One region of the Marinobacter sp. ANT_B65 genome, then DNA from elsewhere that is predicted to be linked to it. Evidence: riboswitches for the same ligand, from Rfam matches in the RefSeq annotation. Region 1 holds a riboswitch; the other holds the start of a gene.
What was found. A riboswitch is a leader RNA that binds a small molecule or an ion and turns the genes downstream of it on or off. The one in region 1 is predicted to bind cobalamin.

Region 1 (3,410 bases):
TGGTCAGGCATGGGGTCTGTCTCTGGCTTGTGGTGGTCTGGGTGGTCACAACACTTATTTTTGTAGTGGTGTATCTGTAATGATGCTGGAACATGGCGGGCGGCTGAATGAAGCTGCAGAACGCTGGGGTATTCCCCGCTCAGAATGGCTTGATTTGTCCACTGGTGTAAATCCGGTTGGCTGGCCGGTCCCGGTTTTACCGGCTGAGGTGTGGCAAAGATTACCGGAAGCCGATGACGGGCTTGAAGATATTGTCCGCCATTGGTCAGGTGCCTCGTCAGCCGCCGCCTGTGTTCCCGTGCCAGGCACTCAGGCAGCGATTATGGCTTTACCCCGGTTGCGCAAACCCTGTCGCGTCGGCATACCTGTACCGGGTTACAGGGAGCACGGTCATAGCTGGCGGCAGGCGGGTCACAGGGTTATCCCTGTAGGGTCAGAGCAGACCTGTGGTGGCTTTTCAGGTTGCGATGATCGCTGGCTTGACCAGCTCGATGTGCTGGTCTGGATCAATCCCAATAACCCCACCGGAAAAATCGTTCCGCCCTCCACATTGTTGCGCTGGCATCAGAGGTTGCAGAAGCGCGGCGGCTGGCTGGTTGTTGATGAGGCGTTTATGGACACTACGCCGGCGTTTAGTCTCTGTACTCACGCCGGACAGCCGGGTTTGATAGTTCTTCGTTCGCTCGGGAAGTTTTTTGGCCTGGCGGGGGTGCGGGCGGGATTTGTTCTTGCGGATAATCAAATCGCGGAACGCCTGAAACAAATGTTGGGCCCCTGGGCGCTTAGTGGGCCTGCCCGCTATGTGATGGGCAAGGCGTTGACCGATGAAGGCTGGCAGCGCGAGACTCGCATCAGCTTGCAGCGGAATGCCGGCTCTCTGCGAGAAGTGCTGCAGAAAGCCGGGCTCACTCTTATGGGTGGCAGTGCCTTGTTTCAGACAGTCCGTACAGACAACCCGAAGATCCTGGCAGATCAACTGGCTGCCCAGGCGGTGCTGGTCAGAGTTTTTGATCAGCCGGGAATGCTGCGGTTTGGCGTGACGGCAGATGAGATGCAACTGCGACGATTGACAGAGGCACTTGTGGCCCGGACTTGTGATTAGTCATTGACCAGACATTAACTCATTGTTAGCCTTGGCATTCGTTTGTAGGTGCTGTTGTAGCGCAATCATCGTCGCTGCCACAGTGAAACGGGAAGCCGGTTAAAGTCCGGCACTGCCCCCGCAACGGTAAGTGAGAGAGCGGCGAAGAGAGATGCCACTGTGCGCAAGCATGGGAAGGTTACGCCGGTCAGATTTATAAACTCACAAGTCCGGAGACCGGCCTGTAAACACACCGAGCGCTGCGGAGGGCAGTTACGGTGGGTAAACACCGGCCTGTTATACGGATTTCCCCACCTCAGAAAAAGCTTCATCCTGGTCTCCTGCCAGAATCAGCCTCCCTTTGCAGAGCACCTAACAATTGGCCATGCGGGTGCGCGTGGTGAGTCTGTGAGTGCATTGAATGAAAATTCCCCTGTCAGTTTCCAGTGTTCTGGTTATCCCTTTTGCATTTAGTCCCCTCTCAATTGCGGTCGCGCAAGAAGCTCAGGTTTCCCGGTTAGACCCGATTGTTGTCACAGCAACCCTCGGCCCCAAGACGGTGGGCGAGAGCCTTGCATCCGTTACTGTGGTGGATGAAGAAGAGATTCGTTCGAAAGCCCCGGCTGATTTTTCAGATCTTCTGCGTGGTCAGCCAGGCATCAGTGTGACCGGTAACGGTTCTTTCGGGAAAACCACGAGTGTGTATACCCGTGGCGTCCAGAATGCCGGTACGGTTTTACTTGTTGACGGTGTGAAGCTGCATTCTGCAACTGGCGGCGGTGCACCATGGCAGTATTTCCCGACGGAACTCATTGAACGAGTGGAAATTGTGCGGGGTCCCCGCAGCTCACTCTATGGCGCAGATGCCATGGGTGGGGTGGTACAGGCGTTCACACTGGATCCCGGGCAGGGCACGCAAGGCTGGGTTGAGGCAGGTGCAGGGAACTTTGATACCCAAAAGGCCAGTGCAGGTGCGTCTGGCTCGGTTGGAAATACAAGCTTCAGCCTGAGCGGTCTGCATAAAGAAAGCGACGGCACAGCAATTGTTGAAAACGGGGAAGACAAGGGGTTCCGTAATACCGCCGGGCTTGGCCGGGTAGTGCACGCTCTGGAGAACGGTGGTGAAGCGAGCATCATGCTGATGCAATCTGAAGGGAACACAGAATACGAGGGCGGTAATATTGATTACATGATCCGTACCATTGGTCTCGGACTGATGACACCGCTGAGTGAAAGCTGGCAAATGGGCGTCCAGTTTGCGGAATCACGTGATGAGTCGGATTCGTTCAGCGCTTATGGTGAAAGCACCTATAACACCCGGTTGCGAGAAGCCAGGTGGGATAATACCTTTTCTTTCGATGTCCATGAGCTGGTTGTGGGTACTGAGCTGCAGCAGGATGAGGTCAGCAGTTCACAAGCCTATAATGAAACCTCCAGAACCAATACGGCACTGTTCAGTCAGCTGCGCCTGAATTTTGGACCAGTTGACGCGCAACTGAGTCTTCGCGGCGATGACAATGAAGCATACGGAACCAATGAAACCGGCGGTTTGGCCCTGGGTTACAGTATTGACCGGTCTCATCGCCTGCGTGCCAGCTACGGCACCGCGTTCAGGGCTCCCACGTTTAATGACTTGTACTGGCCCCTGGCATTTAACTACCAGGGCAATCCGGACCTGGAGCCGGAGGAGTCCGAAAGCTATGAACTTGGTGCCAGCGGTAACTATCAAAGATGGTTTTGGAATCTTGCCGTGTATCAGATGGATGTAGATAACCTGATTGGTTCTGGAACGATCGGGGGGGTAAGTACACGGGTTAACGTTGATGAAGCGAGAATTCGTGGTGCAGAGTTTGGCGGCGGTTATGAACATAACGGCTGGCGAGCAGGGGTGGCACTGACGTATATGGACCCTGAAGACCGTGAAACCGGTAATCAACTGGCGCGCCGCACCAGGCAGTCTGCCCGTATTGATCTGGACAAAGACGTTAATAACTTTACGTTTGGTGGCTCTGTCATAGCTGAGGGTCATCGCTATGATGACGCGGCCAATACCGACCGTCTGGCCGGGTTTGGAACCTTTGATCTGCGCGCTGGCTGGAATTTCGCACCCAGCTGGAGCAGCCGCCTGACCCTTGCCAACGTGCTCGATAAGGAATACTCAACTGCGAGATATTTTGATGGTCGGGAGTACATTGCCGCAGGTCGAACAGCCATGTTGTCGGTTCGTTACGACATACAGTAAACCTCGAAGACGGGAGTAAGTGTGTGAGTGTTCACCGGCTGAGCGTCAGAGTTGCACTGGGCTTTTTGATAGTGATGGTAGTGCAGA
Region 2 (3,410 bases), 300 kb from region 1:
CATGCAGGTCCGGCACATCACTGGGGCTGAACAGAGTCCAGTCCCGATCCTGGCGCATACGCTCAATCAGCAGGTCGGGCACCCAGTTGGCGGTGTTCATGTCGTGGGTACGGCGGCGTTCATCACCGGTGTTTTTGCGCAGCTCCAGGAATTCTTCGATATCCAGGTGCCAGCTTTCCAGGTACGCACACACTGCGCCCTTACGCTTACCACCCTGATTTACGGCTACGGCAGTATCGTTCACCACCTTAAGGAAAGGCACTACGCCCTGGCTCTGGCCGTTGGTGCCTTTGATGCGGGAGCCCAGTGCACGCACAGGTGTCCAGTCGTTACCCAAACCGCCCGCCCACTTGGACAGCATGGCGTTGTCGCGGATGGCACCATAAATGTCTTCCAGATCGTCACCCACCGTAGTCAGGTAGCATGAAGACAGCTGGGAGTGGCGGGTACCACTGTTAAACAAGGTGGGCGTGGATGCCATATAGTCGAAGGACGACAGCAGGTTATAGAACTCGATAGCCCGGCTGTTGGGGTCGTCCTCACGCAGGGCCAGGCCCATGGCAACTCGCATGAAGAATACCTGCGGCAACTCCAGCCGGTCTTCTTTCCAGTGCAGGAAGTACCGGTCATACAGGGTTTGCAGGCCAAGGAATCCAAACTGTTGATCGCGCTCTGGTTTCAGAGCTGCGCCCAAACGCTCCATGTCATATGCAGCCATGGCCTCATCAAGGAGTTCGTAGCGAATGCCGGCACTGATGAAGCTACGCAGAGCCTGTGGATAAACCTCTGCCAGGGACAGGCTGGTGTCCAGCTTTAGTGCGGTGGCGCTCTCAAGGCGCAGCTGTTCCAGTAACAGGCGGGCGGTGACTGCGCTGTAATCCGGCTCGCGCTCGATACGACCGCGGGCAGTCATCACCAGGGCAGTCAATACTTCAGCTTCGTCGATGCCGTTATAGAGATTGCGGATGGCTTCTTCCACCAGGGATTCGCAATCAATGCCCTCAAGCCCGAACGCGGCGTTATCCACCTGTAGCTTCATCAGACCAAGGTCCAGAGCTACTGTGCGGCCATCAGCCTGTTTTACGGTAAGCGTGGGGTGCGGCTCTACGGGTTCGTGCAGGGCCCGCTCGCGGGCGTGTTCTTCACGGTAGAGTACATAGGCACGTGCTACTTTCTGCTCTTCTGCCCGCATCAGGGCCAGTTCTACCTGGTCTTGTATATCTTCAATATGCACCCGTCCGCCAGCTTTCAAACGACGGCTGATAGCCTGCACAACCTGCTCGGTTACCCGGTGAACGGCATCGTTAATGCGGGCAGAGCCTGCAGCCTGATCGCCTTCAACAGCCAGAAAAGCTTTGGTTACGGCTACACTGATTTTGGATGGGGTAAAGCTGACCAGATTGCCGTTGCGCTTGATAACCTGAAGGGTTTCTGTGTCGGATGGCGACGAGGGTCGGGCTTCGGCCGAAGCAGTAGCGGGCATACCGTTTTCTCCTGAATACGCGTGGGTTCCATAACCTTCGCGTACACAGGACGAACCCAAGCATCAACCACCAGTAATGGCTGTAATTATGCTGTGTTCGTTGCTGCTCACCTTGTAGGGCCAGATGCAGGCGCCTGAGTCGCGAAGGTGCAGTTATATATCCCTGGCAGTGTCTTCGGACTCAGGGGCATGAACCTCATGGCTCTGCCTTGCGTGGCGACTTCCCGGCTTGCGCCAGTGTCTTTGTGCCACGCTCGTTCCCCAATACCGCTGCGCGTCAGTTCCGGATTCTCACCGGATTCCCGAATACCATATTTGGTATTCAACCAAGGATGCAGGCACTATATACGGTAAATTTTTAAGTGACAAGGCACCTTTCTGCTACCCGACGGTCTATTACAAACACTCTGCAAAGTGGGACAGTTTCATGCAAATCACCACTCGACCTGTTATCTGGCTGTTTCTAGCACTCGCCGGGCTGATATCTCCGCACCTGATGGCACAGGAAACGCTGCTCCCGGCGTTCTCGAAGATGACGTCGCTATCGGATGGTTGGGAACCACTTGAGTTTCCCAAGATAGATCAGCACTCAAACTATGAGCTGGCTCAGGATGAGGGGGTTCAGGTGGTGAAAGCACACACCTCGGGCGGAGCATCCGGTCTGATTGCCCGGCTGAACGTTAAGCCGGGGGGCTCAATGATGCTGAGCTGGCGCTGGAAAGTGTCCAATGTGTTTAAAGAGGGCGATGCCCGGAAAAAATCCGGCGATGACTACCCTGCCCGGATTTACGTCGCCTTCGAGTTCCAGCCAGATAAAGCAGGCTTTTTTGAACGGGCGAAACGCAAGACAGTGGCACTTTTGATTGGAGAGGAGCTACCGGGCAACGCCCTGAATTACATCTGGGCCAATACCCTGCCCGTGGGTGAATTTGTTACCAATCCCTATACCGATAGAACAGTGATGGTTGCTGTAAGTTCGGGCAGCGAAAAGGCCGGGGAGTGGGTGAACATTGAGCGGGACATTATTGCGGACTACCGCAAAGCATTCGGGGAAAGCCCTCCGCCAGTCCGCGGCATCGCCATCATGTCAGATTCAGACAACACTGGAGAACAGTCAACCGCCTGGTATGGCGATATCCGCCTTACCCCTGACAATCCGGACTAAAAACGTTCTTATCGAGGGCCATCAGGAAAGCCGGGGATAATATAGTCAGAATCGGTGTCCCGAACGGGCGAAACCACTCCGCGCCTGACGAGACGCAAATAGGCGTCATCCAGCTCGTCACGAAGCAAGGCGGCTCTGGAGCTTGCCAGAGAAAATAACCAGGCCGCATAGCGTGATCGCAATTCCGAGCCCCGAATCTTGCTATCTGATGGATAGGTCAGTATTTCCTTAAGTGGCTGGAGGTAATCCAGCACGTAATCACCACGCTTTAACTTGAGCATCTCCAGCGCTGCGCGGGTGTCAGGGGCTTTGGTAAGCGTTACGTATTCAGTGCGCTCAAACCATGAAAGCAGGCCGCCATAGGTGTAGCCAGCAATAACAATAACGCTTTTACCTTTAAGCTGCTCAAAGTGTGTGAGTGCATCAGTATCTTCAAGATACCAAACGTTCAGTTTTACCGGAAAAGCATTGACCCAACTTTCAAGAACCTCACCCTGAAGACTGGGAATACCCGCAAGGCCCGGCCAAAGATCTATAGTCCCGCTTTTCAGGTAAAGATAAATACGGCTTACTGGCAGAAAAATAAATTCTGCTTCATAACCGGCCTCCTCCACCACTTTCCGGGTGAGTTCGATAAAGGGGCCGGCCGGCTCGCCACGTTCGTTCTGATACTCAATAGGCGGGAATTCGGTATAGGCAATACGCAGCTTGTCAGCGCCAGCCCAGGCGGGGCTGGCCAGTATGGAGATGGCCAAAATCCAG

Region 2: another riboswitch for cobalamin. It lies ahead of CPA50_RS10975 (ribonucleoside-diphosphate reductase subunit alpha); the one in region 1 lies ahead of CPA50_RS12325 (TonB-dependent receptor domain-containing protein).

The regions. Positions count from the first base shown of each region.
Region 1 covers NZ_NXGV01000002.1:476,047-479,456, forward strand. Annotated here, with positions in the region: gene cbiB (adenosylcobinamide-phosphate synthase CbiB) at 1-80, shown strand, start outside; gene cobD (threonine-phosphate decarboxylase CobD) at 80-1,102, shown strand; cobalamin riboswitch at 1,132-1,342, shown strand; gene CPA50_RS12325 (TonB-dependent receptor domain-containing protein) at 1,503-3,323, shown strand; gene CPA50_RS12330 (cobalamin-binding protein) at 3,347-3,410, shown strand, end outside.
Region 2 covers NZ_NXGV01000002.1:178,795-182,204, forward strand. Annotated here, with positions in the region: gene CPA50_RS10975 (ribonucleoside-diphosphate reductase subunit alpha) at 1-1,483, opposite strand, end outside; cobalamin riboswitch at 1,631-1,829, opposite strand; gene CPA50_RS10980 (DUF3047 domain-containing protein) at 1,911-2,648, shown strand; gene CPA50_RS10985 (substrate-binding periplasmic protein) at 2,657-3,410, opposite strand, start outside.